Regions from separate parts of the Streptomyces sp. NBC_01537 genome, predicted to be linked through region 1. Evidence: riboswitches for the same ligand, from Rfam matches in the RefSeq annotation. Region 1 holds a riboswitch; each other region holds the start of a gene.
What was found. A riboswitch is a leader RNA that binds a small molecule or an ion and turns the genes downstream of it on or off. The one in region 1 is predicted to bind cyclic di-AMP.
Positions count from the first base shown of each region.

Region 2: another riboswitch for cyclic di-AMP. It lies ahead of OG607_RS17450 (NlpC/P60 family protein); the one in region 1 lies ahead of OG607_RS02140 (transglycosylase family protein).
Region 3: another riboswitch for cyclic di-AMP. It lies ahead of OG607_RS19865 (M23 family metallopeptidase); the one in region 1 lies ahead of OG607_RS02140 (transglycosylase family protein).
Region 4: another riboswitch for cyclic di-AMP. It lies ahead of OG607_RS27965 (transglycosylase family protein); the one in region 1 lies ahead of OG607_RS02140 (transglycosylase family protein).

Region 1 covers NZ_CP109392.1:406,910-414,692, forward strand. The annotation lists gene OG607_RS02130 (putative bifunctional diguanylate cyclase/phosphodiesterase) at 1-1,368, opposite strand, end outside; gene OG607_RS02135 (SAM-dependent methyltransferase) at 1,365-2,186, opposite strand; gene OG607_RS02140 (transglycosylase family protein) at 2,388-3,554, opposite strand; cyclic di-AMP (ydaO/yuaA leader) riboswitch at 3,559-3,745, opposite strand; gene OG607_RS02145 (cytochrome P450) at 4,102-5,340, shown strand; gene OG607_RS02150 (ThuA domain-containing protein) at 5,365-6,066, shown strand; gene OG607_RS02155 (aldo/keto reductase) at 6,118-7,128, shown strand; gene OG607_RS02160 (SDR family NAD(P)-dependent oxidoreductase) at 7,139-7,783, opposite strand, start outside.
Region 2 covers NZ_CP109392.1:3,824,038-3,831,820, forward strand. The annotation lists gene OG607_RS17435 (esterase/lipase family protein) at 19-825, shown strand; partial or broken gene OG607_RS17440 (M23 family metallopeptidase) at 1,173-2,063, shown strand; gene pcrA (DNA helicase PcrA) at 2,191-4,689, opposite strand; cyclic di-AMP (ydaO/yuaA leader) riboswitch at 4,864-5,030, shown strand; gene OG607_RS17450 (NlpC/P60 family protein) at 5,040-6,128, shown strand; gene OG607_RS17455 (hypothetical protein) at 6,137-6,490, opposite strand; gene OG607_RS17460 (NlpC/P60 family protein) at 6,826-7,783, shown strand, end outside.
Region 3 covers NZ_CP109392.1:4,306,140-4,313,922, forward strand. The annotation lists gene OG607_RS19825 (ATP-binding protein) at 1-85, opposite strand, end outside; gene OG607_RS19830 (helix-turn-helix domain-containing protein) at 283-1,128, shown strand; gene OG607_RS19835 (DUF397 domain-containing protein) at 1,128-1,343, shown strand; gene OG607_RS19840 (hypothetical protein) at 1,488-1,979, shown strand; gene OG607_RS19845 (hypothetical protein) at 1,979-2,227, shown strand; gene OG607_RS19850 (PfkB family carbohydrate kinase) at 2,236-3,138, opposite strand; gene OG607_RS19855 (DUF6227 family protein) at 3,707-4,435, shown strand; gene OG607_RS19860 (hypothetical protein) at 4,558-4,833, shown strand; gene OG607_RS19865 (M23 family metallopeptidase) at 4,912-6,129, opposite strand; cyclic di-AMP (ydaO/yuaA leader) riboswitch at 6,141-6,292, opposite strand; gene OG607_RS19870 (extracellular solute-binding protein) at 6,511-7,783, opposite strand, start outside.
Region 4 covers NZ_CP109392.1:6,057,893-6,065,675, reverse strand. The annotation lists gene OG607_RS27990 (NAD(P)/FAD-dependent oxidoreductase) at 1-662, opposite strand, end outside; gene OG607_RS27985 (exopolyphosphatase) at 973-1,923, opposite strand; gene OG607_RS27980 (DUF501 domain-containing protein) at 1,920-2,567, opposite strand; gene OG607_RS27975 (septum formation initiator family protein) at 2,593-3,120, opposite strand; gene eno (phosphopyruvate hydratase) at 3,374-4,654, opposite strand; partial or broken gene OG607_RS27965 (transglycosylase family protein) at 4,777-5,127, opposite strand; cyclic di-AMP (ydaO/yuaA leader) riboswitch at 5,131-5,292, opposite strand; gene OG607_RS27960 (transglycosylase family protein) at 5,524-6,354, opposite strand; gene OG607_RS27955 (cytochrome P450) at 6,591-7,783, opposite strand, start outside.

The DNA of each region.
Region 1 (7,783 bases):
GATGGCGCGGGCGTCGGCGTCCGGGTCGGCCAGCGCGGAGCGGTTTCCGCCGGCGGCCTTGGCGCGGTACATGGTGATGTCGGCGCTGCGCAGCACCTCGGCCGGGCCGAGCGCGCCGGCCGGGCCCTCGACGATGCCGATGCTGCAGCGTACGGACAGATCCCGGCCGTCGACGCTGATCGGCTCGGCTAGCGCGGTGTGGATGAGCTCCGCCAGTGCGGCGACCTCGTTGCGGTCCGCCGGGTCGACGATCAGCGCGACGAACTCGTCGCCGCCGATCCGGGCCACCAGCTGACCGGGCGAGGTGACGCAGGCCTGCAGCCGTTCCGCGACGGCCACCAGCAGCAGGTCGCCGGTGGCGTGGCCGAGGCTGTCGTTGACGTCCTTGAAGCCGTCGAGGTCGAGATAGCACAGGCCGAGCCGGACGGCGCCGGAGCCGCTCCCGTCGGCGGGGTCGAGGGCCTCCTCCAGGCGCTCGAAGAACAGGGTGCGGTTGGCGAGGCCGGTGAGCGCGTCGTGGGTGGCCTCGTAGCGCAGCCGTTCGCGCAGCAGGCGCTGCTCGGTGATGTCCTCTATCAGGGCCAGCATGTACCGCGGGGCACCGGCGGCGTCGCGCAGCAGCGAGACCGTGAGGTTGGTCCACAGCACCGTGCCGTCGGGGCGCAGATAGGGCTTCTCGATGCTGTAGTGGTCGAGTTCGCCGCGGGCCACCCGGCCCTGCATCTCCCAGGTGCCGGGACCGTCGTCGGGGTGGACCCATTCGTTGACGTTGCGGCTGCGCACGGTCTGCTCCAGCCCGCCGAACATCTGGGTGAGGGCGTCGTTGACCTCAAGTATGTTGCCGTCCATGTCGGCGATGCCGATGCCGATCGAGGCTCCCTCGAAGACCGCCCGGAAGCGGGCCTCGCTCTCGTACAGCGCCTGCTCGGCCTCGGTGCGGGCGGCCATGGCCGCGCGGGAGATGGCCTCCTGCTCGAAGAGGGTGCGCTCGCGCAGGGCGCTCGCGAAGCCGGCGGCCGTCCAGTGCTGGAGGCGGGCGCAGTGGGCGCGGGCCTCGTCGGTGGGGACGGTGTCGCCCGGCGGGCAGTAGAGCAGCAGGTACGCGTCGATGACGCCGAGGATCCGGGGCAGCGCCTCGGGGTCGGTGCAGTGCGCGGCGACCAGCGCGGCTCCGACCCCGACGGCGGGTCTGGGGTCGAAGGGGCGGGCCCGCAGCGCGTCACTGAGGTCCTGGGCGAGCGGGACCAGGTACTGCTCGAACTCCGCGCGGGTCATCGAGGTGGCGGTGGCCGGGTAGATCGCGCGGCTCCAGATGGCCGCGAAGCGGCGGAGGCCGTCGGCTCCGTCGTCGGCCTGTCCGGCTCTCACGCCTTGCGCCCGACGCCCGCGAAACCGGTGTAGATGGCAGGATCGGCTTCCTCGTCGCCGCCGTCCGCGGGGTCCGGGCGCCACAGCGGCATCGGGCCCAGTCCCGGGTCGACCATCTCGAAGCCGTCGAAGAACCGTTCCACCTCGGCCCGCGAGCGCATGATCAGCGGTGAGCCGATGTTGCGGTAGACGCCCTCCACCCGGTCGCCCTGCTCCGGCCGGCGGGGGCCGCCGTCGACGGAGGCGTGGGTGAGGATCAGCAGGCTGCCGGGGGCCAGCGCGTCGCGCAGTTCGGCGACTGCCTTGCGCGGCTCGTCGGCGTCCTCCAGGAAGTGCAGTACGGCGATGAGCAGCAGGGCCACCGGCCGGCCGAGGTCGAGCAGGCGGCCCACCGGCTCACTGCCGAGGATGTCGCGGGGCTTGCGCAGATCGGCGGCGAGGATGTCGGCGCTGCCGTTGCCCCCAAGGACCGCCCGGCTGTGCGCGACGGCGACCGGGTCGTGGTCGACGTAGACGACATGGGCGCCGGGGCTGGCGGCCTGCGCGACCTCGTGGACGTTGCCGAAGGTGGGAATGCCGGAGCCGATGTCGAGGAACTGGGTGACGCCCTGGTCCACCGCGTATCTGACGGCGCGGCGCATGAACGCCCGGTTGGCCTGCATGATTTTCGGCAGTCCCGGAAAGACCTCTATCGCCTGCCGCCCCGCCTCGCGGTCGACCTCGAAGTTGTGCGAACCGCCCAGGTAGTAGTCGTAGATGCGGGACACGCTCGGCACCGAGATGTCGATGCCTTGCGGGGCCCAGGCGGGACGCTCCACCATCTGTGTCTCCAGCTCGTCAGGCGTACGGCGGCAGTTGATGTGATGAGGCTACTGATCGCCAGTTCGAGAAGGAACAACAACCGGAAATATGAGGTCCGTTTCGGTCACAGGACAAAGGCAAGTGCCTGTCTCCGCCGCCGCGGTGACAGGCACTTGCCTTGGGACTGCCGTTCTGAGATCGGCTCAGGTCAGCTTGTGTCAGATGCTGACGCCGTGGGCGCGCAGGTACGCCAGCGGGTCGATGTCCGAGCCGTAGTTCGGGGTGGTGCGGATCTCGAAGTGCAGGTGCGGGCCGGTGACGTTGCCGGTCGCGCCCGACAGACCGAGCTGCTGGCCCACGGACACGCTCTGGCCGGCCGAGACCGAGATCACGGACAGGTGCGCGTACTGCGCGTACTTGCCGTCGGCGAGCTTGATGACGACCTGGTTGCCGTACGCGCCGCCCCAGCCTGCGGAGACGACGGTGGCGTTGGCGACGGCCTTGACCTTGGTGCCGGTGCCGACGACGAAGTCCTGGCCGGTGTGGTAACCGCTGGCCCACATGGAGCCGGCGGTGTGGTAGGCGGTGCCCAGGACGGCGCCGTCGACCGGACGAGTGTAGCCGGAGGAGGTGCTCTGGGCGGAGGCGGAGGACTTCGTGGTCGAAGTCGTCGAGGTGGAGGACTTCGCGGCCGAGGAGGCCGCCTTCTTCTGCGCCGCGGCCTTCTGACCGAGGGTCAGCACCTGGTTCGGGTAGATCAGGTTCGGGTTGCCGCCGATGACGCTCTTGTTGGCGGCGTACAGCTTCTGCCAGCCACCGGTGACGTCGTGGTCGTCGGCGATCCCGGCGAGGGTGTCACCGCTGACCACCTTGTAGGTCGCACCCGTGCTCTTCGAGGAAGAGGCCGCGGACGACGAGGTCTTGGTGGTGGCCTTCGGCGTGCTCTTCGCGGTGGTCGTGGTGGTGGTCTTCGTGGCGGCGGCCGCGGAACCCGACGTGTCGGCCATGGCCTTGGTCAGACCGGCCTTGGGGCCGCACACGGGCCAGGCGCCCGGGCCCTGGACGGCCAGGACCTTCTCGGCGATGGCGATCTGCTGCGCCTTGGTGGCGAGGTCGGCGCGTGCCGCGTACTTCAGGCCGCCGAACTCGGCCCAGGTGCTCTGCGTGAACTGCAGGCCGCCGTAGAAGCCATTGCCCGTGTTGATACTCCAGTTATTGGTGCTCTCGCACGCGGCGACCTTGTCCCAGGTGCTCACAGAGGCCGCGTGGGCGCCGGTGGCGCCGACCATCGGCAGCGCGATGGCCGCACCGGTCGTGCCGGCGGCGACGCCGAATCGGGTGAGACGGCTTGAACGGACGCGACGGTGCTTTCCCTTTGCGGGCATGCAGAATTCCTCTCCGACGCCTGCGAGGTAAGCTGTCGGGTTCGGGCTGGAGATGCCCGGCCGCGGGCACACCGAATTACCGTCGGTGCGCAGCGACTTAACCCCTAGCCGTGCCATGACCTCATGGAACGGCGATTACCTGGGTCCCCCGCTCCTGCCGTAAGTGCTAAAGGTTCCGGCTCTCGGACGGCGGCAGGATTAGGCGTTCCGCCCGACAGAATCCCGCGGGTATTTGACCTGCGGGACTGTGAAGCTAAACGACGGTGTCGCGCATGAGCAAGGCGCTCAAACATAGGATCAAGAAAGCCGCAACTGGGGATGAGAATTCGATGACTTTCGGTGAGACGTGTCCGCTCTGCGTACACAAAACACTGACTGTCCGTAACTTGTCCGTTTTATGGAGTCACCCGGCGGGCTCGAAATGGACGCACGGTGACAGCGGAACTCCGCACGGTATTTCACCAGTGACGCCCGTCACGCATGGGCGATTTGTCCCTAACTGCTCCGATGCCGCATGGAAAGCGGCTCCGCGGTGCATGTTTTGTGCATGACGATTTCGCAACCTCCGCTGATTCTCGACCCCGCCGGAACCGACATTCACGCGGAAGGCAGCCGTTTACGGGAACGTGGCCCCGTCACCCGCGTCGAACTGCCCGGCGCGATCCAAGCCTGGTCGGTGACCGGCCAGGAGGAACTCAAGCAGTTGCTGACCGACCCCCGCGTCTCCAAGGACGCCCGGCAGCACTGGCCGGCCTTTATCAAGGGCGAGATCCCGCAGGACTGGCCGCTGTTCGTCTGGGTCGCGGTCACCAGCATGCTCACCGCCTACGGCAGCAGCCACCGCAGGCTGCGCAGGCTGGTCGCCCCGGCTTTCACCGCCCGCCGTACCGCCGCCCTGCGGCCCCGGATCGAGGCGATCGCGGGCGGGCTCCTGGACGAGCTGGCCGCCACCCCCGACGGACAGCCGGCCGACCTGCGGGCCGGATACGCCTATCCGATCCCGATCCAGGTGATCAGCGAGCTGATGGGCGTCCCGGAGAACCTGCGCCCGGGCCTGCGCACCTGCGTGGACCGGGGCTTCGACACCTCGATCACCCCCGAGGAGTCACTGGCGAACTACCACCGGATGTACGCGATCCTCAACGAGCTGGCGGCCCTGCGGCGGGCCGAGCCCGGCGACGACATGACCAGCGCGCTGATCGCCGCGCGCGACACCGAAGACGGGGCGGACGGCTCCGCGCTGAGCGAGTCCGAGCTGCTCGACACCATGCTGCTGATCATCGCCGCCGGGCACGAGACCACCGTCAATCTCATCGACAACGCCGTCCACGCCCTGCTCACCCACCCCGCACAGCTGGAGCTGGTCCGCTCCGGCCGGGTCACCTGGGGCGACGTCATCGAGGAGACCCTGCGCACCGAGGCACCGCTGGCCCACCTGCCGCTGCGCTACGCGGTGGAGGACATCGAGGCGGGCGGGGTCACGATCGCCAGGGGCGACCCGATCCTCGCCTCGTACGCCGCCGCCGGGCGCGACCCGCGACGACACGGCGAGGACGCCGACAGCTTCGACGTCACCCGGCCCGGCAAGGAGCACCTGGCCTTCGGCCACGGCGTGCACTTCTGCCTCGGCGCGCCGCTGGCCCGGCTGGAGGCGGAGATCGCACTGCCGGCCCTGTTCGAGCGGTTCCCCGGCCTCGCCCTGGCCGTCCCGCCGGAGGAACTGGAGCCGGTCAGCTCCTTCATCTCCCACGGCCACCGCGCGCTGCCCTGCGTCTGGCCACGATAGAAAGCGTCTTCTACTGTGTGGGCCATGATCTCTCCGCCTTCAGCCCGGATCATGGTCTTCACGCGGACAACCGCCTACCGCCACGACTCCATCCCCGACGGGATCGCGGCGCTGCGCTCCCTCGGCGACGCGAACGGCTTCGCCGTCGAGGCCACCGAGGACCCCGACGTCCTCGCCGACGGCCTCGCGGCGGGCCCGGACGTGTACCGGACCGTGGTCTTCCTCTCCACCAGCGGCGACGTCCTCACGCCCGCGGGCCGCAAGGTCCTGACGGAGTACACCGGTTCGGGCGGCGGCTTCATGGGGGTGCACGCCGCCGCCTGCACCGAGTACGACTGGCCGTACTACGGCGACCTGCTCGGCGCCCGCTTCGCCCGCCACCCCGACCTCCAGCCGGGCGTGGTCACCGTCGAGGACCACGCCCACCCCGCCACCGAGCACCTGGGCCCGCGCTGGCCGTTCACCGACGAGTGGTACGACTTCCGGGCCAGCCCCCGGGGTTCGGTGCGGGTGCTCGCGTCCGCCGACGAATCCTCCTACCAGGGCGGCGGCATGGGCGCCGACCACCCCCTGGTGTGGTGCCGCGAGAGCGACACCCCCGGCGGCGGCCGGGTCTTCTACACCGCGCTGGGCCACTCCCGGCAGTCGTACGCCGATCCGGACTTCCGCCGTCACCTGCTGGGCGGGCTGCGCTACGTGATGGATTCAGCCGGGCGCGGCCTGTAGCCTCCCAATCCCGCACATTTTCTTTCACAGCACGTACCCAGGAGCCCTCGCGTGAGCTACCTCGCGGCCGAAGACCGATACGACTCCATGGAATACCGCCGCTGCGGCCTCAGCGGCGTCCGCCTCCCGGCCGTATCGCTCGGCCTCTGGCACAACTTCGGCGACACCGCTCCCCTGGAGACCCAGCGCGCCGTCCTGCGCCGCGCCGTCGACCGGGGCGTGGTCCACCTCGACCTCGCCAACAACTACGGCCCGCCCTACGGCTCCGCCGAGGCCAACTTCGGCACCCTGTTCCGCGACGACCTGCGCCCCTACCGCGACGAGCTGTTCATCGCCACCAAGGCAGGCTACGACATGTGGCCGGGCCCGTACGGCGAATGGGGATCCCGCAAGTACCTGCTCGCCAGCCTCGACCAGTCGCTCGGCCGCATGGGCCTGGACTACGTCGACGTCTTCTACTCCCACCGCTTCGACCCGGACACCCCGCTCGAAGAGACCATGGGCGCCCTGGACACCGCCGTACGCCAGGGCAAGGCCCTGTACGCCGGAATCTCCAACTACCCCGCCGACCAGCACCGCCGGGCCGCGGAGATCCTGCGCGAGCTGGGCACCCCGCTGCTGATCCACCAGTCCGCGTACAGCATGCTCAACCGCGGCCTGGAGGCCGGCGTCCTGGACGCCATCGGCGAGACCGGCACCAGCCTGATCGCCTTCTCCCCGCTCGCCCAGGGACTGCTGACGGACCGTTATCTGCGTGGCGAGGTGCCTGCCGACTCACGGATGGCGGTCGGCCACTTCCTCAAGCGCGACGCCCTCAGCGAGCAGCGGCTCACCATGCTCCGCGACCTCAACAAGATCGCCGAGCAGCGCGGCCAGACCCTCGCCCAGCTCGCCCTGGCCTGGGTGCTGCGCGACCCCCGGGTGGTGTCGGTCCTGATCGGCGCGAGCAGCGTGTCCCAGCTGGACCAGAACCTCGCCGCGATCGAGTCCGCGCCGCTCACCGCGGGCGAGCTCGCGGAGATCGACCGCATCTCGGAAGCCGGCGGGGTCGAGATCCCGTAGGCGTTCCCGCCTACTGGTTGTAGCGCCGTCCCGAGCGGGCCGAGATCCGGTTGGACAGCCCGCGCGGGATGGCCTTGCTCAGGCCCACCAGCGCCTTGTACTTGACGTCGGGCACGCTGACCCCGACGCCGCGCCGGAAGTCCCGGACCGCGGCGGCGACCAGCGTGTCCGCGTCGAGCCACATGAAGTCCGGCACGGCGGCCTTGTCCATCTTCGAGCGCTCGTGGAACTCGGTGTGCACCCAGCCGGGGCACAGGGCCATGACGTGGACGCCCCCGCTTCGGCCCGCGATGTCCTGCTGGACGCTCTCGCTGAAGTTGACGACCCAGATCTTGGTCGCGCTGTACGTGCCCCGCGAGAAGAAGGCGGCGACCGACGCGACGTTGATCACCCCGCCCCGGTCCCGTTCGATCATGCCGGGCAGCGCGGCGTGGGTGAGCCGCAGCACCGCCTCGCAGTGCACCTTGAGCATGTCCAGCTCGTCGGCCAGCGCCGTCTCCAGGAACTTGCCGTGCTGGCCGAACCCCGCGTTGTTCACCAACAGGTCGACGCCCTCCGCCGCCCGGATCTCGGCGGCGGTGATCCCCTCCTCCGTCGCGAGGTCCGCCGGGAGGATCTCCACGGTCACCCCGTGCGCAGCGCGGTACTCCTCGGC
Region 2 (7,783 bases), 3.4 Mb from region 1:
GTGCACGGGAGGTGGGCCATGGGCGTCCTGTCTTTCGGAGCCGCAGATCGTCTGCTGCGCCAAGCGGCATACGTACGAGCTGCCGCTGTCGAGATCGCGATCCTGACCGGGCATCTGCTCCTCTATCCGACCGGAATCTTCCAGGAACGCGACGCCGAGCTCGCGGAAATGCCGCGAATCCCCGCCCCCGGACCCGGCGCGCACCCGCCCGTCCTCCTCATGCACGGCTTCGCGGACAACCGCTCGGTGTTCGCACTGCTGCGCCGCTCCCTGCGCCGGCACGGCTGGACGCACGTCCAGGGGCTCAACTACTCACCCCTCACCTGCGACATCCGCGCCGCCGCCGCCCTGCTGGGCCACCACATCGAACAGACCTGCGAACGCACCGGCCACAGCCAGGTCGACATCGTCGGCCACAGCCTCGGCGGCCTGATCGCGCGCTACTACGTACAGCGCCTCGGCGGCGACCGCCGGGTCCGCACCCTGGTCACCCTGGGCACCCCGCACTCCGGCACCCGGGCCGCACCCCTGCTCAACCCGCACCCGATCGTCCGCCAGATGCGGCCCGATTCCGAACTCATGGAGGAGCTCACCAGACCCGCCCCGGGCTGCCGCACCCGCTTCGTCGCTTTCTGGAGCGACCTCGACGAATTGATGAATCCGGTCGAAACCGCCCGTCTCGACCACGCGGATCTCGCCACCCGGAATGTGCACATCGCCGGAATCGGACATCTCACCATGCCCGTGCACGCGGCCGTCGCGGCCGGGATCCGACAGGCACTGATGGGCGAGGAACTGGCTTCCGACACCGTGAACGCCGCGTAGGACGGCACAGCCGTCGAAACCGTATCGAACACAAAGCATTGCGCGTGCCCGAAACCTGCCGAAGATTGTCCCCGCCGCCCGCAGGGGGATACAGTCGCCGCTAATTCTCGTGCTGCCGAGGCGAAAGAGAAGCGGTGAACGATCCGAACTACAGCTCCTACGGGGCCGTGGGTGCCGTGTACGCGGACGACGATCCGCTCTTCGGCGCGGTGCCGGGCGGTGCGGTACCCGGCGGTGCCGTGTACACCGAGGCATACGCCTACGAGACCTACCCGGAGCAGCAGTACTCGGATTACCACCAGCAGCAGTACCACCAGCCGTACGCAGAGCAGCCGCAGTACGTCGAGCCCACCCCCGAGTTCCAGGTCTACTACGAGCCGGAACCCGAGCCCGAGGCCGAACCCGAGTTCTCGTACGAAGCTCACGAAGCGTACGAAGAGCCCGAGGCGGAGCCCGAGCCCGAAACCGCAGCAGAGCCCGCCGCCCCCGGCCCGCGAAGCGCCGCGCGAAGCGCAGCCCGCAGCCGTCGCCGGCGCCCCGCCAAGCGCTCGGCGCTGCTGACCATCGCCGTGCCCTCCGTGGCCGTCGTGGGCGTCGCGGCCTGCGCGGCCGCCGCCGTGACCACGACCACCGCCGGAACGGGCACCACCAAGACCCAGGCCGACGGCTCCACCGGCACCACCACCAGCAAGCTCGACCAACAGCTCGCCGGGGTCAGCCGCAAGGCCGACGACTTCGCGGAGCGGGCCAGCCGGACCCAGGAGCGGCTGGACCTCAAGGAGCGCCAGGCGGTCGAGAAACAGAAACAGGCCGCCGCGGCCGCCGCCAAGGAAGCCGCCCGGCCCAAGATCGTGCTCCCGGTGACGCAGAAGGGCCTCAGCGCCTACTTCGGCCAGGCCGGCGTCAACTGGATGTCGGTCCACACCGGCATCGACTTCCCGGTCAGCTACGGGACCCCCGTGATGGCCGCGACCGACGGCACCGTCCGCACCCAGTGGAACAGCTCCTACGGCAACATGGCCATAGTCACCTCCCCGGACGGCACCGAGACCTGGTACTGCCACCTCAGCAGCACCAAGATCCGTTCCGGTTCCGTCAAGGCGGGCGAGGTCATCGCCTACTCGGGCAACTCCGGCAACTCCACCGGCCCGCACCTCCACTTCGAGGTGCGCCCGGCCGGCGGCGCCGCCATCGACCCCCTGCAGTGGCTGCTCGCGAAGGGCCTCGACCCGCGCTGAGGCAGCCGCCCGGCCTATAAGGGGCGCGTGGGGGTACCCCCGGCCGAAGGGTGGGGGAGAACGGAGCGACCAGCCGGCCACGGTCCGCACCTTGGGCACCGGGCCTTCGCGGGCTTCGCGCGAAGCGCTAAAGCTTCTCCACCGGCGCGTACCGCAGCAGCAGCCGCTTCGGCTTCTCCTCGCCGAAATCGACCGTCGCCTCCGCCGTGTCCCCCGCGCCCTTGACCGCGACGACGGTCCCGAGCCCGAACGAGTCGTGCGTGACCCGGTCGCCGACCCTCAGCGCGACCACCGGCCGCTCCTTCGCCCCGCCTCGACGGGTCGCGAAGCCGCTCGACCCGGCCTTGGCCCGTGCCAGCAGGGAGGGCCCCGAAGCGGCCAGCGCCGCGGCCGAGGCAGAGGAGACCGACGGAGCCGCCGAGCCGCCCGTGCGCTTCCAGTCGATCAGCGTGGGCGGAATCTCCTCCAGGAACCGCGAGGGCGGGTTGTACGAGGGCTGCCCCCAGGCGCTGCGCATCGTGGACCGGGTGACGTAGAGCCGCTCCCGGGCCCGCGTGATGCCGACGTAGGCGAGCCGGCGCTCCTCCTCCAGCTCCTTGGTCTGGCCGAGGGCGCGCATGTGCGGGAAGACGCCGTCCTCCATGCCGGTCAGGAAGACGACGGGGAATTCGAGACCCTTCGCCGTGTGCAGCGTCATCAGCGTTATGACGCCGCCGCCTTCCTCGTCATCGGGGATCTGGTCGGAGTCGGCGACGAGCGCGACGCGCTCCAGGAAATCCGCCAGTGTCCCTGGCGTTCCCGGGGTCCCCGGGCCCTCCTCGGCCTCGGCGGTGCGCTCCTGCTCGTACTCCAGGGCCACCGCCGCAAGCTCCTGAAGGTTCTCCACCCGGGTCTCGTCCTGCGGGTCCGTGGAGGACTGCAGCTCCGCCAGATAGCCCGTTCGCTCCAGCACGGCCTCCAGCACGGTGGCCGGGCCGGCGCCGGACTCCACGACCGTACGCAGCTCCTCCAGCAGGTCGTTGAAGCGCCGGACGGCGTTCGTGGACCGCGCGGCCATGCCGTACGCCTCGTCGACCCGCCGCAGGGCGGCGGCGAAGGAGATCTTCTCCCGCAGCGCCAGCGCGTCGAGCATCGCCTCGGCGCGGTCGCCGATGCCGCGCTTGGGCACGTTCAGGATGCGCCGCAGCGGGACGGTGTCCTCGGGGTTGGCGAGCACCCGCAGGTACGCGAGGACGTCGCGGACCTCCTTGCGCTCGTAGAAGCGGACGCCGCCGACGACCTTGTAGGGCAGGCCGACGCGGATGAAGATCTCCTCGAAGACCCGGGACTGGGCGTTGGTGCGGTAGAAGACCGCGACATCACCGGGCCGGGCGTCGCCCGCGTCCGTCAGCCGGTCGATCTCCTCGGCGATGTACTGCGCCTCGTCGTGCTCCTGGTCAGCGACGTAGCCGGTGATGACGGGGCCGTCCCCGGCCTCGGTCCACAGGTTCTTGGGCCGCCGCGACGCGTTCCGCTCGATGACGGCGTTCGCGGCCGTCAGGATCGTCTGCGTGGAGCGGTAGTTCTGCTCCAGCAGGATCGTGCGGGCCTGTGGATAGTCCTCCTCGAACTGGAGGATGTTGCGGATGGTGGCGCCGCGGAAGGCGTAGATGGACTGGTCCGCGTCACCGACCACGCACAGCTCGGCGGGGTGGTCCTCGGGCCCGCCCGGCCCGACCAGCTCGCGCACCAGGGTGTACTGGGCGTGGTTGGTGTCCTGGTACTCGTCGACGAGGACGTGCCGGAAGCGCCGCCGGTAGTGCTCGGCCACGTCCGGGAAGGCCTGGAGCAGGTTGACGGTGGTCATGATGATGTCGTCGAAGTCCAGCGCGTTGGCCTCGCGCAGCCGCGACTGGTAGAGGACGTACGCCTCGGCGAGCTTCTTCTCGAAGGGGTTCTCCGCCTGGGCGACGAAGGTCTCCTCGTCGACCAGCTCGTTCTTGAGGTTGGAGACCTTGGCGCTGAAGGACTTCGGCGGGTACTGCTTCGGGTCCAGGTCCAGATCCCGGCAGACCAGGGCCATCAGCCGCTTGGAGTCGGCGCCGTCGTAGATCGAGAAGCTGGAGGTGAAGCCGAGCCGCTTGCTCTCCCGGCGCAGGATCCGTACGCAGGCGCTGTGGAAGGTCAGCACCCACATCGCGTTCGCGCGGGGGCCGATCAGCTGCTCGACGCGCTCCTTCATCTCGCCGGCGGCCTTGTTGGTGAAGGTGATCGCCAGGATCTCGCCCGGGTGCACATGCCGGGTCGCCAGCAGGTGCGCGATCCGGTGCGTCAGGACGCGGGTCTTGCCGGAGCCGGCGCCCGCGACGATGAGCAGCGGCCCGCCCGCGTGCTCGACGGCGGCACGCTGCTGCTCGTTCAGCCCGTCGAGCAGCGCGGCGGCGTCGATGACCGGCCGGTGGGCGCCGTCCCGGTAGTACGCGTCCCGGTCCACGGGCGCGTCGAAACGGCCCCCGAACAGGTCGTCCGGGATCCGCTCCGGGGCGTGGTCCCCCGCATGGTCCCCGGCGTGGTCCTCGGGCGGCGGAGGGGGGCCGTCGGAAGGCTCGAAGTCGGCCAGGAAGCTGTCGTCAAAGAGGCTGCTCATCGCCTCCCGAGTCTAGGCCGTGGGACTGACAGCCCCTGCCCGAACCTGTGCGTACATTAAAAGTCACGAATTGGTTTCGGGACAAACCGAACATCAGTCTTCCCAAGCGCCACTTCCGTTGATTACGGTTCCGCATCAGGCGGCCCGCCCTCCCGGCGGCGACCGTGCCGTCACGGGCCGCCTCCGCTGAGTCCGGCGCGAGCCGGAGCCGGGGACCCACGCACGACGACCTTGGGGTGAATCGGTCCGCACGTCCGTCAGACACGGGCGCCACGACCGTAGGGCGACTTCCGAAGCCCGAACCCGACAGCTAACCCGGTAAGCGGTCGACGGAAGAAGGAGCGGCCGCCTTGGCGACGCACCGCAAGCCCCGTACCGGCATACTCACCGCCCCCGGCCCCAGAGCGGCCGTGGGGCTCACGACCGCCGCACTGGCGACGGTCACCCTCTTCGGCGAGAGCGCGAGCGCGGCCCCGTCCGCCGGCAGCACCACGGCCTCCATCAAGCAGGTGCAGGCCCGGGTGAACAAGCTGTACGAGCAGGCCGAGGTCGCCACCGAGAAGTACAACGCCGCCAAGGACAAGGCCGACAAGCAGCGCACCACCGCCGACCAGCTGCTGGACGAGGTCGCCCGCAAGACCGCCAAGCTCAACGCCACCCGCGACACCCTGGGCGAGTACGCCGCCGCCCAGTACCGCAGCGGCGGCCTGGACACCACCACGACGTACCTGCTGGCCAACGACCCGCAGCAGCTCCTGGACAACGCCCACGTGATGGACCGGATGTCCGGCCGCACCGAGGCCGCCCTGGAGACCTTCCGTACGCAGACGATCGAGATCGCCCAGGAGCGCGCCAAGGCCGTCGAGAGCCTGACGAAGCTGGACGACGCCCAGCAGGAGCTCAACAAGGAGAAGAAGGCGGTCCAGCAGAAGCTGACCACCGCGCAGAAGCTCCTCAACACCCTCACCGCCAAGGAGAAGGCCCGGCTCGCGGCCATCCAGAAGGCGGCGGACGCCGCGGCCGCGGCGAAGGCCTCTGCCAGTAGCAGCTCGTCCTCCTCGTCGAGCTCGTCCAGCTCGACGACCACCAGCACCAAGGCCGCCAAGGCCATCGCCTTCGCCCGCGCCCAGCTCGGCAAGCCGTACGTCTACGGCGCCACCGGCCCGAACTCCTACGACTGCTCAGGCCTCACCCAGGCCTCCTGGGCAGCCGCCGGCGTCTCCATCCCCCGCGTGGCCGCCGCCCAGTACAGCTACGGCACCAAGATCAGCGCCTCCGAGCTCCAGCCGGGCGACCTGGTCTTCTTCTACTCCGGCATCAGCCACGTCGGCCTCTACATCGGCGGCGGCCAGATGATCCACGCCCCGCACACGGGCACCGTCGTCAAGATCGCCCCGATCAGCGAGATGCCCATTGCGGGCTACGCCCGCATGGCGTAACCCAGGCCCTACGTCCACAGCACCGCGATGAAGATGTTGGCGACGGTCAAGGCACCCACCGTGCCGAAGACCGCCGCCGGCTGGCGCTCCTCGTCGCGCTTGACGTAGACGAGGCCGAGGATCACCACCAGGACGGCCAGCTTCACACCGATCTTGATGTTGTTGACCGGCTGGTCGTCCGCCTGGTTCAGGCCGACCAGCAGGGCGCCCGTCACGAGCATCGTCAGCGCGCCGTGCAGCATGGCGGGCACGAAGCGGGCTTCGCCGCGCCCCATGGCCTTCATCTGGGTGAGGAAGCCGCCGAGCAGCGCGGCGATGCCGATGATGTGCAGGCCGACGACGAAGTGAATGAGTACGTCCATACCGACGGACCCTAGCGACGGCCGTAGCAGCCCCTCGCACTGAGGTAGGCCTCATCCGCCGCATCGGTCACAGGCGTACGGAAAACGGCCGGGTCACCCGGGGGCGAACGGTCATTCCCGGTCACGCCGAGGCCGAATCGGAGCACTACCGCTCTGTGCGGCGCATCCGGGTGATGGCCGGTTTAGCGTCCTCCCCCAGGTGGCCGATCCCCACGGCCGGCGAGTCAGCGCCGGCCCGGCCGCCCCCGCCGAAGATCCGGCGGCGGTCCGCTCCCCGTGCGGCCGCCGTCGGATCGCGGTCACGGCGGCCGGGGCGAGGAAGGGAGCAGCCGTCCGTGGCGTCGCACGCAAGGCCCAAGCAGCGCTCGTCCACCGGTTCCGCCGCAGCCCGGACGGCAGCGACGATCGCGATCGCGGGAGCCGCCTCCGCGACCATGTTCACCGAGGCTTCCAGCGCCGAGCCCCGGCTCACCCCGGCGCAGGCACAGGCCAGGGTGGACCGGCTGTACGAGGAGGCGGAGACCGCCACCGAGGCGTACAACGGGGCGCAGGAGAGGGCGGACACGGCCCGCGCCGCCATCGAGCACCTGCAGGACGAGCAGGCCCGCAAGACCGGCCGGGTCAACGCCACCCGGGACCGGCTCGGCACCATCGCCGCCGCCCAGTACCGCTCGGGCGGCATCGACCCCACCGTGCAGCTGGCGCTGGACTCCACCCCCGCCGAGTACCTGGAGCGGGCCCAGTTCATCGACCAGCTCGGCAACCGCGCCTCCGCCGCCCTGCGCACGCTCGCCGCCCAGCGGCGCGAGCTCACCCAGGTACGCCACGAGGCCGACGCCGAGCTGGCCACCCTGCGCGGCGCCCAGGACGAGCTGCGCACCCACAAGCGCACGGTGGAGGACAAGCTCAAGGCCGCCCAGCAGATCCTGGACCGCCTCACCGCCGCCGAACGCGCCGCCGTCGGGGCCTCCACCTCGCCCCTCACCTCCCGCGCCGCCCGCGGCGTCTCCGGAGGCGGCCGTACGGCCCTGTCCGGGAGCGGGAGCTCCACCGCCGACGGGGACGTCCCTGCGCCGTCCGCCCGCGCCGCCCAGGCCGTCTCCTTCGCCTACGGCGCGCTCGGGCTGCCGTACGTCTGGGGTGCCACCGGCCCCTCCTCGTACGACTGTTCCGGCCTCACCCAGGCCGCCTGGCGCTCCGCCGGGGTCTCGCTCCCCCGGACCACGTACACCCAGATCAACGCCGGCACCCGGGTCAGCAGGTCCCAACTCCAGCCCGGTGACCTGGTGTTCT
Region 3 (7,783 bases), 3.9 Mb from region 1:
GGCGTAGGCCCGCGACAGCTCTCGGCTCGGCTTCGAAGGGGAAGACGCACTGACGGCGGGGTTCGCTGACTCGGTAAGAGGGCACGGCTACCAGCCCCTTTCGAGGGTCACTAGGCGTACGCGCTCATTAGCGCTCTGCGAGCGAGTATTGCATGAGATGTTCCGCCATGTAACTTCTCACAAGATTTCTCTGGGTGAATCTGGTGGTGTATCAGCTTGGCGGGGACATAGCCTTGTTACCGCTGATCAAGCGGGGGCCGACGCCGAAGGGGAGTAGCTGCCATGACCGCGAGAGCCACGACTCGTCGCCGTCAACTCGGCGCAACTATGCGGAAGCTGAGGGCTCGCAAGGGCATGACTCTCGAAGAGGCCGGGGGTCTTGTCGGGGTTTCCAAGGCGACGGTGAGCCGCTATGAGACGACCGAGGGACCGGTCAAGTGGCCCATCGTCGATGCGCTGTGCCGCGAGTACGGCGCGAGCGAAGCGGAGCGCGAGGCCGTCGTGAGCATGGCCAAGGGCGCCAAGCAGCAGGGCTGGTGGAGTTCATTCGCGGACTCGATCCCGGAGAGCATGAATCTGCTGCTCACCCTTGAGGACGAGGCCACGCGCGAGGACCACTTCGCCTGCCTCTACGTCCCTGGCCTGTTGCAGACCCGTGGGTACAACGAGGCCATCCAGCACGCATCGGAGATGCGACTGCCGCCGGGGGAAATCGAGCGGCTGGTGGACATTCGCATGAAGCGGCAGGACATCCTCACCCGTCCGAGCCCGCCCCATCTGTGGGCGGTGCTCGATGAGTCGGTGATCCGTCGGGTGGTCGGGGGCCGGGATGTCATGCGGGAGCAACTGGCGCATCTGCTGACTGCCAATGAGGCACCGAACATCACCCTCCAGGTGTTGCCGTTCTCCAAGGGTGCGCACTCTGCGGCGATGGGAAGCTTTGTCATCCTCGGCGGAGGCGAGCCGACCTTGGACGTCGTATACGTCGACATCCATGTTGGGTCACTCTTCATGGAGAAGGAGGAGGAGTTGGCGCGCTACCGATTGGCGTTCGACTACCTGCGAGCGCAGGCGCTGGACATGACTGCCTCCTCGGCATTGATCGAGCGGGTCCGTGAGGAGCTGTGATGAGTGCGTTGACTCCGCCGGTGCCGCCGGGGGCGTGGTTCAAGTCCTCCTACAGTGGGGCGGGTACGAGTGAGTGCCTGGAGACGGCCGTCCTGCCGGACCTCGTAGCCGTGCGGGACTCCAAGGACGCGGCAGGCCCAGTGCTGACGTTCTCGCGGGGCTCCTGGAGCGCATTCGTTGCGTCGGTGGAGCAGGGGAATCGACCGAACGCGTAGTTCCTGTTGCAAAGTTGCCGCTTAAAGGTTCCTGCAACACCCCTGGGGGCGACCTTGTGTCACTGCCCTGCAACATCACGTATCGCGTGATCCCCGGCCTGCGTTTCCGGTGCATCTGAAGTCCAGGGCACCGGAGGTCCCGCCATGCGCCGAGTTGCAGAGTCCAGCCGCTTTGTCCCGGGCCGCCTGCTGATGGTGATGTCGACGGTGGCGCTCACGCTGGCCGCAGCCGCATCGCCTGCGTCGGCGAGCGCCGTCGGGTACGGCAAGGTCGCGGGCTACTGCTTCGAGGCGAAGGGGACGCAGATCTGCCTGCCGTCCACGACGATCGGGCACTTCATCAAGGGGTCGGGGCGCACCATCACCCGCGAAGAGGCGTCGATCCAGGACACGCTCGGTGCGGACACGGCGGGCGGGCGCTGGTGCAACTGGCGGATCGACTGGCGCTATTCGGACACCGACGGGCACACGTATCTGACCAGCCAGGGCCGGGTGAACCACAAGTGCGCCGATGTGAGCTCGATGGGCCGCATCGACACGACGCGGCGGACGTTGAAGCACTACGGAAAGGCATGCGCGGACTTCTACGCCGGCGGAGCCAGGCGCGGGACGCAGTGCCACAACATCATCGAGTAATGAGGCTGATCAAGGCGATGGGCAAGGAACTTCATCCCGTATGGCAGGGCAAGCTGGTCCGCTGGCTGCTGACCGCCGTGCTGAGCTTTGTGGTCGCGGGCGTCTTCGTACCCGTGTGCCTGGCGCTGCTGCCGGACAGCGTGGAGCGCTCGCTGTCCGACGGTGCAGTGGCGCTGCTGGTGCTGGGAGCGGGGTCTTGCCTCTGCGCACTGGTGCTGTGGAGGACGGCTTCGCGAGAGCGCGCCTGAGCCAGGCCTTACGGAAGCCCCGGAGGAACGGGGGCTTCCATCCACGCCCGCGTCCCGAAGGACGCGCACGCGCGGCTGGCGACTTCGGCGGCCTGGGCGAGGGCGCGGGTGAAGCGGTGGGTATCCAGGGGGGCGGCGTCGGCAAGGTGGTGGGCGAGGGCGCCGTGGAGGACGTCGCCGGCGCCGAGGGTGTCGAGGACGGGGAGGTGGGGGACGGGGAGTTCGCCGGTGGCGTCGGGGGTGGACCAGAGGATGGGGGCGGGGCCGCGGGTGATGGCGGCGTAGGGGACGCCTTGGGCGTGGAGGTAGGCGAGGGTGCCGGAGGGGGTGGGGGACGGGGCGGCGGGTGGGTGGAAGTCGGCGGAGCAGACGGCGACGTCGATGGAGGGCAGGAGGTGTTCGGTGCGGGGTTTCCAGCTGCCGCCGTCGAGGAGGGTGAGGCAGCCGAGGGCTCTGGCGGCCGGGGCCACGGCGAGGGCGAGATCCATGTGGTGGGCGTCGAATGCCACGAGCGAGGCAGCTTCGATGAGGGCGGCTGGGTCGCGTGGAAGCGGGAGCGCACTGTGCTGGGAGGCGTTGATGGAGGCTACGGCACGTTCACCGGTGCCGGCGGTGACCAGGATCGAGGAGAGGGCGGGGGGTTCGGGGGAGGCCTGGGTCAGGTCGATGACGTTGACGCCCAAGTTGGCCAGGTCGTGGGTGATGGCTGCGGCAAGAGGGTGAGAGCCGATCGCCGTGAGGAGGGTGGCATCACTCCCGAGATGGCTGTAGGTGGCGGCGGCGTTCGTTGCGGGGCCGCCTGCGGCGGTGAGCTGGGCGAGGGCGGTGAGTTTTTCGTTCGCGGCCGGGACGTGGGGCACGAGCTGGATCAGGTCCAGAGTGCAGAGTCCGACAAAAAGGGCACGGGGCATCGGTCAGTGTAAGGCTGCGGAGGCCGTGTCGGTGGGGTAGCGGGAAACGTCGGGCGGGGTGGGCCGGCAGGTGGGTGACTGCGGTTGGGGGATGGCGGGTTTCGAGCTACGAGCGGTGAGGTTGAGCCGAGATGTTGCGGTTGTTGATGATGGCTGGAGCCAGTTGCGTGGTGGCGGTGCTGGCGGTGGTGGGCGGGGTGGCACTGTTGCCGCGGCAGACGGCGGATGCGGTGTCGGGGGCGCCGCTGGGGTGGGTTGTTATCGGGGTGGCGGGGTTTGTGTTCGCGTTGATGGCGAAGCGGTCGCGCGGGAGAGGTTGAGGGGCGCCTAGGGCTGGGGCGGGCGCCCCTTACGCACGGCCTACGCATACTGCGGGACTATTTTTCTGGGAGGGCCCTTCGCTGAGCGCGGTCGTGCCATTACGCTGAGTGCCCACTCATTGTGGCAGCGGGGACGTGCGGGGACGGTACGAGATGGTGAGCGGGAGGACCGCATGGGGAACGCACGACCGGGAGAGGCGGGGCCGGGCTCTGGGCCGGGGCGGCCGGTAGGCGGGGAGGGGGTGGGTGTGGAGGAGTTGCTGGCGCGGGCCGGGAATGGGTTCGAGATCGGCGACGAGGTGCTGGAGCGGCTGACCACCGCGCTGATGGCCCACACCGAACTCGCCTCGTTCCGGCAGCGAAAGGGCCCGCCGAGGAAGCTGAGCCGCCGGACGCTGCGCCACAACTACCTCCTGCAGGACGGGAGTTCTCTCGTCCTGTGGGAGATCGAGCACAACACCGGGCCGGGCGACGACCGCCGGCACGAGGTGTACGAGGACCAGGTGTCGCTGGCGGCGGCGCAGTATCTGATCGACGCGCGCTTCGGCGACCCGAGCCCGGAGGAGCTGGAGGCGGAGGCGGCGGAGTGGCTGGCCCGGCTGCCCGAGCTGGCGGCGCTGGAGCTGCCGCAGTGCCCCCGGCAGTACACGGAGGAGCACTCGGCGGACCACGCGTGGCGGGTGCTGCGGCGGGCGGAGAACCAGGACGCGCCCGGGGAGCGGATGCGGCGGTTACTGCTGTCGGCGATCGGCCACGACATCGCGTACGTCACCGGGCGGCATCTGCGCGCCTGCGGGCGGGTGGTGGGCTGGACGCTGTACGAGCACGCGTTCCTGCTGGCGACCGGTGAGGAGGTCAGCCTGTGGGAGATCGAGCACACGATCAATCCCGAGGGGCGGCCGGTGTGCGAGGTCTACGAGGACGAGCGGGTCGCGTGCGACACGGCCGACGGGCGGCTTGAGGGGTTACAGGGCTGACGCAGGCATGGCGGGGTGCTTCCGCACGCCCGGTGGCTCCCATTGCGGGAGGGGCCGGGCTCGCGCAGATTGGTACGTAGGGGTGTAAATACGTACGTAGATGTGCGAACGGAGGCCGCCTAATGGCGATCCTGGTGGAGATCGAGTTCCCGGGTGCGACCGCTCTGCAGTACGAGGAGGTACGCAAGCTGGCCGGGGTCGGCGACGGCAAGCCGCCGGGCGCGATCTCGCATGTGGCGATAGCGGGGGACGACGGGCTGCGGATCGTGGATCTGTGGGAGACGGAGGCCGACCTGAAGGCGTTCCTGGAGGTCGTTCTGCCGCTGACCCAGCAGGTCGGGATCCAGCAGCCGGCCGAGCAGCGGAGGATCTCGCCGGTTTACAACTACGTGGTGTAGCCCTCGGCCCCCGGAGGCCCCCAAACCGAAGGCCCTGCTGTCGGGGGTGTCAGCAGGGCCTTCGGGGCTTCTCGGGGCTCAGACCTGCAGGCCCTTGGCGCGCAGCCACGGCAGCGGGTCGATGGGGTCGCCGCCGCCGGGGCGGACCTCGAGGTGGAGGTGGGGGCCGGTGGTGTTGCCGGTGGAGCCGACGCGGCCGATGGTGTCGCCGGTGGAGACCTTGCCCGAGGTGACGGTCATCGAGGAGAGGTGGCAGAACCACAGCTCGGTGCCGTCGTCGAGGGTGAGGATGATGCGGTAGCCGTACGAGCCGGCCCAGCCGGCGGAGGTGATGGTGCCGCCGTGAATGGCCTTGACGGGGGTGCCTGTGGGGGCGGCGAAGTCCTGGCCGGTGTGGGTGGACGACCACAGGGAGCTGGACTCGCCGAAGCCGGCGGTGAGGGTGTAGGACGCGACCGGCTTGACGTACTGCTTGGCCAGGACGGCGAGGCGGGCGGCCTCGGCCTTCTTCTTGGCGGCAGCGGCGGCGGCCTTGTGGGCGGCGGCCTGGGCGCGGACCTTCTCGGCGGCGACGGACTTGGCTTCCGCGACGGCGGCCGCGTTGTCGGCGGCGTACTTCTGTGCGGAGGCCTGGTCGAGGATGCGGGTGCGCAGGGCTTCGCCCGCGTCGATGCCGAGGTTGTCGGCCGGGTCGGCGGCCGGCGTCTCGTCGGCGCTCACCAGCGCTCCGATGCCGGGGACGCTCGACACGTCGGGCAGGTCCGGCAGTGAGACGGCGAGCGGGTTGTGGCCCTCCGCCGTAGCCACGCCGCTGCCGACGCCGAGGGCGGCGACCGCCGCGACACCGAAGACGGCGGACCCGCGGCGGCGGCCGAACAGGCCCGGCTTGGCGACCTTGTGGCGGCCGCGCGGAGGGGCGGTCGACTCACGGGTGGGGTTCCAGGTCTCGTACGGCGTCTCGGACGGCTCGCCCGGCTCGTACGGCGCTTGGTACGACTCGGCCTGCTCGTGGGGCTCGGGGGCCTCGTCCTTGGCGGCTGCTTCCGCGGCCAGTTCGTCGGCCATCAGCCCGGCGGCCGCGGCCGCCTCGCGCAGCTCGGCCCAGCCGGCTGACATGTTCCACTCGGCGGTGTCCCAACCGTCGACGGCGTTCTTGGTGGGTGCGGCCTGTTCGGTCGCGGGGGGCGTCCAGCCGGCCGCCATGTTCCACTCGGCGGTGTCCCATTCGACGTACTGGTGCTGCTGGTCCTGGTGCTGCTGGGCCCCGGGTATTAGGGCAGGGTTGTTCGACGCCACGCGTGCGTTGTCCTTTCCTTCCTTCTCGCCTACCGGGTTAGCTGACGGGTTCGGAGCAGGAAGGTCTCCTACGGAGGCCGCCTCGTTGCCGCGAGGCTGCCCCTGATTCACCCCAAGTGGTGGTTCCCCGGTTCCCGCGGACGGGATTCGGCAATGCCGCGCGGTGCTGTCTGTTCGACGGCGGGACGACCGCGCTGCGTTATCGAACGTTAATAGAGGCGCGGGTGAATTCCAAGCCCGTTCAGGGAGTTCACAGCAGGAATCTATGCGGATGGAACGGGTGTATGGGGGCAAAGGTTTGCGACTGCTGTGACCGGAGGGAGATGTGAGTATGCGTCAGATGTTATGGGGGGCTTACGCACGGTCACCCGCCGTGACGATTCAGCGACCGCCCAGCGCTCTGGCCAGCCGTTCCTGGAGTCGGTGCGCGGTCGCGTCGACTCCCGGGTCGTGGGTGGCGAGCATGCGATGTACCTCACGTTGGACAAGTCGGGTGAAGGTGACGTAGTGGGCGGTAGCGGGTCGAGCGCGGGCCTCGCGCAGGGCGCACCACAGGAGGGTGGTGTAGCCGGGGCGCTCCCCCTCGTGGGATGGGGAGGCGGACGGCTCGGAGCCCTTGCGGACCGGGCGGTCGTAGTACCAGGCGGCCGGGTTGGCGGGGGTGCAGGCGGAGTCCTCGACGCCGTACGCGGAGCGGCGGGCGGGCGCGAAGCCCGCCTGGAGGAGCTCGCGTTGGCTTGAGCGGCTGGTGAGGAAGCGGATCAGCTCGGCGGCGTCGTCCGGGCGGGTGCTGGTCGCCGAGACGCCCAGGCTCTGGCCGCCGAGGGCCGCCACGCCGGGGAGGCGGGCGACGCCGAAGCGGGTGAGCGGGGAGGAGGGGTCGAGGGCGGCGTCGAGGCGGTTGTACGCGTACGGCCAGCTGCGCATCAGGACGCTGGCCCCCTGGGTGAACTGGGCGAGGGAGACGGATTCGTCGGCTTCGAGGGAGGCGGGGTTGAGGTAGTTGGCGGTGGTGAGGCGGTTGAGCTCGTCCAGGCCCTTGCGGAGGTCGTCCTCGGTGCCGGTGTAGCGGCCCTCGCCGTCGACGAGGTTCACGTCGGCGGTCCAGAAGGCTTCGAGGGTGTTGACGGTGAGGCCCTCGTAGGCGGCGAGCTGGGTTGTGTACGTGTTGTGGGAGAGCGGGCGGACGGCGGCGAGCAGGTCGCCGACGGAGTGGTAGGCGGCCAGGTCGGAGGGGCGGGTGCCGGACTTGAGGAGGTCGTCGGTGCGGTAGTAGAGGAGGCCGACGTCGGTGTTGAAGGGGACGGCGTAAGTGCGGCCGTTGCGGCGGCCGGCGGCCGCCGCCTGGGGGAGGAAGTCGTCGTCGGGCAGGGCAGACGCGGGGAGCGGGCGGATGAGGCCGCTGTCGGCGAACTCGGGAATCCAGGTGACGTCGAGGTTGACGACGTCGTAGGTGGCGCTGCCGGACTGGAGGGCGCCGATGAGTTCGCTGCGCTGGTCGTCGGTGGCGTTGGGAAGCTCGACGATCCGGGCCGGGCGGGTGGGGTGGAGCCGGTTCCATTCGTCGATGAGGGTGCGGCGTACGCCGGTGCCGGCGGGGCTGCCGGGGGTGGTGAGGTCGGCGCCGCTCGCGACGAGGAGGGGGCGGGAGGTG
Region 4 (7,783 bases), 5.7 Mb from region 1:
AGCTCCGGGCCGACCTCGGGGAGGATCTTGTCGGCGACGTCGACGAGGATGAAGCGCATGTCCTCGCGCTTGAGGCTCGGGTAGTACTTGACCGCGTCCCGGGCCATGTCCTCGATCTCGCCGATCGCCTCGGCACCGGCGAAGCCGCCGCCGACGAAGACGAAGGTGAGCGCCTTGCGGCGGATGTCCTCGTCGTTCGTGGACTCGGCCTTGTCGAGCTGCTCAAGGACGTGGTTGCGCAGGCCGATGGCCTCCTCGACGCCCTTCAGACCGATGCCGTTCTCGGCCAGGCCGGGGATCGGGAAGGTGCGGGAGACCGCGCCGAGCGCGATGACCAGGTAGTCGAACGGCAGTTCGTAGGACTCGCCCACGAGCGGCTCGACGACCGCGACCTTGCGGTCCTGGTCGATGGTGGTGACCCGGCCGGTGAGGACCTCCGCCTTGGGCAGTACGCGGCGCAGCGGCACCACGACGTGGCGCGGCGAGATGTTGCCGGCCGCGGCCTCGGGGAGGAAGGGCTGGTACGTCATGTACGAACGCGGGTCGACGACGGTGACGGTCGCCTCGCCGTACCGCATCTTCTTGAGGATGCGCCGGGCCGCGTACAGGCCGACGTACCCACCGCCTACTACGAGGATCCTGGGACGCTCCGTGGTGCTCATGATTCGAGTATTCACCACGCCCCCCAGGGGAGCTCGTGAGCCCCTTCACAAGCTCTCAGGACCGCTCTGCTACACTGCGCCGCTTCGTGATCAGGGCCACAGCGCCGAGGGGGAACCCGGGGCCGGGTGCGGGCGTTGAGCGACCCCTTTGAAGTGCGGAGATCCCTGCGCGAGAGCCCTGGGTACGGGGTTGCGCAATGTGGTGGAAACACGCGCTCGCAAAGGGTTTGGGGGGCCTGCGGACCCTGCGGCCTTGGAAAACCGGGCCACCGGGCCGGAACTTCATGTGAAGAGTTTCACAAACAAAATCTCAGCCCCGCGCGGCGATGCTCCAGGCGATGCCGTCGAGGATGTCGTGCTCGCTGACCACGACCTCTTCCGCCCCGGTCCGCTCCATGATCTCCAGCAGCACCAGCGCCCCCGCGCCGATGACATCCACCCGCCCCGGGTGCAGCACCGGGATCCCTGCGCGCTCCTCGTGCGTGGCCGACAGCAACTGCCCGGTGATCTCCCGGACCCTGCCGACCGGGATACGGGAGTGGTGGATCGCCGCCGAGTCGTACTCCCGCAGGCCCAGCGCGATCGCGGCCACCGTCGTGACGGATCCGGCGAGCCCGACGAGCGTACGGGCCTGCTTGAGCGGGACCGTCTCCTGCGCCAGGTCCAGCGCCGCCCCGATGTCGGCCTTTATGGCGGCGACGGCGCCGGGTGTCGGCGGGTCGACGACCCGGCCGTCGCGGACGAGGTGCCGCTCGGTCATGCGCACGCAGCCGATGTCGACCGAGCGGGCGGCGATGACCGTGTCGTCGCCGACCACGAACTCCGTGGAGCCGCCGCCGATGTCCACGACGAGGTAGGGCTTCGCCAGGTCGTCCCGGCCCGTCAGCTCCTTCGTCGCCCCGGTGAAGGAGAACTCCGCCTCCTGCGCACCCGTGATCACCTCGGGCTCCACGCCCAGGATGTCCACGACCCCGCGCACGAAGTCCTCGCGGTTCGAGGCGTCGCGCGAGGCCGAGGTCGCCACGAAGCGGACGCGCTCCGCACCCAGTTCCCCGATCACGGCGGCGTACTCACGGCAGGCGGCGAAGGTCCGCTCCAGCGCCTCCGGCGCGAGCCGGCCCGTACGGTCCACGTCCTGGCCGAGCCGGACGATGATCATCCGGCGGTCCAGGTCCTTGATCACGCCGGTGGCGGGGTCCGCGTCGGCGACGAGCAGGCGGATGGAGTTCGTACCGCAGTCGATGGCGGCGACCCGGGTCACGAGGCGTCTCCGTCGCGGTCGGAAGGCTTGTCCGCGGGCTCGTCCGCAGACGTCACGGGCTTGAACGCGAACCAGCCGGTGCCGGCCTCGTTGGTCTCGACCTCCCAGCCCTCCGCCGGGTCCGGCGGCCCGCAGGGCCGCACGCACGGGCCCTTGCGCCACCACTGCGGCAGCATCGCGATCGCCTCGTCGCCCAGCGGGTTCACCCCGGGGCCGGCCGCGAGCGAGTGGCCGACCAGCACGTGCAGGCACTTCACCCGGTCCGGCATGCCGCCCGCGCTCGGGAAGCCCTCCAGGACCTCGATGGCGTCGCGGCGGCTGATGTAGTCCTCGTGCGCCGCCTGGTACGCGGCCGCCAGCTCCGGGTCCTCGGCGAGGCGGGCCGTCATCTCCTTCATGACCCCGTCCGCCTCCAGCGTGCCGATCGCGGAGGCCGCGCGGGGGCACGTGAGGTAGTACAGGGTCGGGAACGGCGTGCCGTCCTCCAGGCGGGGCTGGGTCTCGACCACGTCCGGATTGCCGCACGGGCAGCGGTGCGCGATCGCGCGCAGACCGCGCGGCGGGCGGCCCAGCTGCTCCTTGAAGGCGGCGATGTCCGCTTCGGTGGGCAGGGTGCGCGGGGTGGGGGCGGGGGGCGTTTCCATGCGGAGTGTCTTCTCGTGCCGTTCGTTAGCGTTGGTCGGCCTGTGTGGCCTGTACGGCCTGTGCGTCGGCGCGGTCCACGCCGTCCCAGAGGTTCGCGTACCAGGCGCGCAGCGCCGCGGTGTCGTTCGCGTCATGCCGGTCCGCGCTGTCGTCGGCCGTGGCGGACTGCGACGGGCCCACCACGGTAAAGCCCGTCTCGCCCGGCAGTACGTAGTTCAGGCGCTCCCGCGCCCGGCTCCGTACATACGCCGGATCCTGCCACCGCGCCTTCTCCTCGCGCAGCTCCTCCACCCGCTTCTCCGCCTCCTGCGCCTGCTTGCGCTGGTCCGCGATCTGCGAGCGCTGTGCGATGTACTGCCGCATCGGGTACGCCAGCGCGACCACCAGCGCGCACAGGACCAGCGCCAGTACGGCGGCCCGGCCCGTCAGCCGGTTCCTGCGCGGTGGCGGCGGCGCCACCGCCGGACCCCGGCCCGTCGCCCGGTACACCCGCGCCTGCGCCTGCGCGCCGAGGGCGCGGATCCGCGTCGCGGTGGAGAAGCGGTCCGGCACGTGCACCTCCGGTGGGGTTCGCGTTGGGGTCGGCGGCTGCGCCTCCGGTCACCTTACGGGCTGGCCGGTTGGGGGTGGCCCGTTCCGAGGCGGAACGGGCTGGCCCAACCGGCCCGCACACGGCAACGGCGCGCACTCCGGCGGTGGGTGGCCGAGGCCTCATCGGCGGCCGACGGCCGGTGGCCGGGTTGGGCCGGCCCGCTCCGCCTCAGGCGAGCGGCCTACCCCCAACCCGGCGGCTGCGGCCTGGGCGTCAGCCCTTGAAGCGGGGGAAGGCCGAGCGGCCCGCGTAGACCGCCGCGTCGTCGAGGATCTCCTCGATGCGCAGGAGCTGGTTGTACTTGGCGACGCGCTCGCTGCGCGCGGGCGCGCCCGTCTTGATCTGGCCGCAGTTCGTGGCGACGGCCAGGTCGGCGATGGTGACGTCCTCCGTCTCGCCGGAGCGGTGGGACATCATGCACTTGTAGCCGCTGCGCTGGGCGAGCTCGACGGCGTCGAGGGTCTCGGTCAGGGAGCCGATCTGGTTGACCTTGACGAGCAGCGCGTTGGCCGTGCCGCTGTCGATGCCGCGCTGCAGCCGCTCGGGGTTGGTGACGAAGAGGTCGTCGCCGACGATCTGGACCTTGTCGCCGAGCTGCTCGGTGAGGGTCTTCCAGCCGTCCCAGTCGTCCTCGAAGAGCGGGTCCTCGATGGAGACCAGCGGGTACGCGGCGACGAGCTCGGCGTAGTACGCGGTGAGCTCGGCGGCCGAGAGGGCCTTGCCCTCGAACTCGTAGGAGCCGTCCTTGTAGAACTCGGAGGCGGCGACGTCGAGCGCGAGCGCGATGTCCTGGCCGGGGGTGTAGCCGGCCTTCTTGATGGCCTCGACGATGAGGTCGAGAGCGGCGCGGTTGGAGTCGAGGTTGGGGGCGAAGCCGCCCTCGTCGCCCAGGCCGGTGGACAGGCCGCGCTCCTTCAGGACCGCCTTGAGGGTGTGGTAGACCTCGGCGCCCCAGCGCAGGGCCTCGGAGAAGGACTCCGCGCCGATCGGGGCGATCATGAACTCCTGGATGTCGACGTTGGAGTCGGCGTGGGAGCCACCGTTGAGGATGTTCATCATCGGGACGGGCAGGACGTGCGCGTTCGGACCACCGAGGTAGCGGAACAGCGGCAGGTCGGAGGCCTCCGACGCGGCGTGGGCCACGGCCAGCGAGACGCCGAGGATGGCGTTGGCGCCGAGGGAGGACTTGTCGGGGGTGGCGTCCAGGTCGAACATGGCCTGGTCGATGAGGCGCTGCTCGGTGGCGTCGTAGCCGACCAGCTCCGGGCCGATCTGCTCGATGACGGCGAGGACGGCCTTCTCCACGCCCTTGCCGAGGTAACGGCTCTTGTCACCGTCGCGGAGCTCGAGGGCCTCGAAGGCGCCCGTGGAGGCGCCGGACGGAACGGCGGCACGACCGGTGCTGCCGTCGTCGAGGCCGACCTCGACCTCGACGGTGGGGTTGCCTCGCGAGTCGAGGATTTCCCGGGCTACGACGACGTCGATGGACGGCACGTGAGTCTCCTTCTGGATGTCTCTTCTTTTTCGTGCTGAGCCTAACCGACGCGAAAAGCGCGGACCGGGCACGCTCAAGGGATGAGCGCGCCCGGTCCGGGAGACCCGGGGGATCGGGATCAGAGGTTCTTGCCGCACACGGGCCAGGCGCCCTTGCCCTGGACGGCCAGGACCTTCTCGGCGATCGCTATCTGCTGGGACTTGGTGGCCAGGTCGGCGCGGGCGGCGTACTTGGTGCCGCCGAAGGCGGCCCAGGTGGACTTGGTGAACTGCAGGCCACCGTAGAAGCCGTTGCCCGTGTTGATGCTCCAGTTGCCGGTGGACTCGCACATCGCGACCCGGTTCCACGCGGAGGTGGTGGCGGCCGAGGCGGTCGTGGCGGTCATCAGCGGCACCGCGACGGCGGTGGTGGCGATGGCGCCGAGAACGGCGAGACGGACGGACTTGGAGGCGTTGGAGACACGACGAAGCATTGCTTGGTTCCTCACCGACGCCTGCGAGGTCAGCTGTCGGGTTCGGGCCGGATGAGTGCCCGGCAACGCCGCATGCGCAGCGCTGCTTAACCCCTAGCCATGCGCGTCATGCGCATGGCGGCGAACCTTTGGGTCCCCCGCTCCTGCCTACGGCGCTTTCGCGTCGACTGTTCCCGTCGGTCGGCGGCAGGATTCGGCGTACTGACCGGCGGGGCCCGCGGCGGCGAGCGATGACGACCGTAAACAGACCGGGGCCGTCGGGACAATCCCCCCAAGATCGGCACTCAACGACCTTTTCCCACCCGGGAATTTCACAGAATTCCAGGTGAGAGTGGGTGAAAGGGTGCTGAACGGACACTGTGGAACCAAAGCCCCGGGAGAGGCTTGTCACAGGGGCTAGCCCACCGTCAGATACTGTCCGGAGCGGATCACACTCGGATCGTCACCGATGACCGCCTTGTTGGCCTCGTACAGCGCGCGCCATCCGCCGGCCACGTTCTCCTCGGCGGCGATGTCGCACAGCGTGTCGCCCGCTTCGACGCGGTAGCGCTTGGCGTCCGCGGTGGAGGTCGCCGACTTGGTCGTCACGGTGGTGCGGGTGAGCTCACCCCAGGCCGCTCTCGCCTGAGCCACCTGCTGGGTCGCGCCTGTTGCGGCGGACGAAGCGGAGGTCTCCGTCCCGTCCGGCTTGGCGTGCCGGCCCTGGCTCCTGGCCGGAGCGGAGGAGGACGCCGAGGTGGAAGGCGATGCGGACTCGCTGGACTCGGTGGACGACGGGCTCGGGGAAGCGGTGTCGTCGGCGGTGGAGTCCGTGGTCCCGTCGGTCGCGTCGTCGGTGGAGGTGTCGGTGCCGGTGTCGGTTGCGGTGTCCGACGGCTCGTCGGTGACGTCATCCAGTCCGAGCGCGGCCGTCAGGCCGGAGCTGTCGGCGCAGGTCGGCCACGCGTCCGGACCGAGCTCGTCGAGCATCGTCTCGGCGACGGCTATCTGCTCGTTCTGGCTGGCGAGGTCCGGGCGCTCCGCGTAGTCGTCGCCGCCGTAGTTGTCCCAGGACTCCTGGACGATCTGCAGTCCGCCGTAGAAGCCGTTGCCGGTGTTGGAGCTCCATATGCCGCCGCTCTCGCACAGCGCGACGGCGTTCCAGACCGTCGTGCTCACCTTGGCGGTGTCGGTGGCGGTGGAATCGGCGGCCTGCGCGCCGCTCGCAGCGAAGAGTGGGAGTGCCATCCCTGCCCCGGTCGCCGCGACAGCCACCATTGCGGTGGGCGCCTGGCGCGGTCTGCGGTGACGGCCGTTCCCGGACTTCAGCATGCGATCGCCTTTCTCGGAGTTACGAAGATTGCGACGACGGCCGAACGTAGTCGCGTTGGCCATGGCATCACAAGTCGATGTATCGGAGATCACGCCGAGATCACGGTATTGACGCAGTGTCAGTTTCCGTATCACCGCTGCTCAAGCTGTGGTTACCGCTCAGGAGCAAAACCGACGGGAAGAGTTCGCAGTCCACGCATGATCAGACCGCCCCGCCAGCGCAGCTCGGACGGTTCGACGGCCAGTGCCAAATCGGGCAATCGGGTCAGTAGCGTCGCAAGCGCGGCTTGGGCCTCAAGGCGGGCCAGCGGCGCGCCGAGGCAGTAGTGGATGCCGTGTCCGTAACCGAGGTGCTGGTTGTCGCGGCGGGTGAGATCCAGGGCGTCCGGGCTCTCGAAGCGGGCCGGATCACGGTCGGCGGCGGCCAGGACGACCAGGACCGGGTCGCCGGTCGCGATCGCCCGGCCGCCGATCGTCAGCGGCTCGGTCGCGAAGCGCCAGGTCGCCAGCTCCACCGGGCCGTCGTAGCGCAGCAGTTCCTCGACGGCGGTCGCGAGCAGCGCGGTGTCCCCCTCGGCCAGGGCCAGTTGGAGGGCGGCGCGCTGCTCGGGGTGCCGGAGCAGCGTGTACATGCCGTTGCCGATGAGGTTGACGGTGGTCTCGAATCCGGCGAACAGCAGGATGAAGGCCATCGCCGCCGCCTCGTTCTCGGTGAGGTGCTCGCCATGGTCGCTGGCCTTGATCAGGCCGGAGATCAGGTCGTCGCCGGGATCCGCCCGCTTGCGGTGGATCAGCTCCAGCAGATACGCCCGCATCTTCTTCACCGCCCGGGCCACCCCGCCGCGCGGCCCGCCGCCATGCCGGATCATCATCCCGGCCCAGTCCCGGAAGTCGTCCTGGTCCTCCGCCGGGACGCCGAGCAGATCGCAGATCGCGTAGATCGGCAGCGGGAACGCGAACTCATGGATGAGATCCGCCTCACCGGTTTTGGCGAACCCGTCGATGAGGCGATCGGTCAGTTCCTGCACGCGCGGCGCGAACTCCGCGACCCGGCGCGGCGTGAACGCCTTCGACACCAGTCGGCGCAGCCGCGTGTGGTCCGGCGGGTCGATGTTCAGCAGATGCGTCATGAGGTCGGCGCTGCGCTCACCCGGGATCCCCACTTTGCCCTTCGCATGGGCGCGTTCGCTGTGGTGAACCGGGTTCTTGCTGAGCCGGGCGTCCGCGAGCGCCTGCCTCGCGTCCGCGTAGCGGGTGACCAGCCACGCCTCGACCCCGCTGGGGAGGGTGGTGCGGTGCACGGGCGAGTGCTCGCGCAGCCACCCGTACGCGGGGTAGGGGTCGG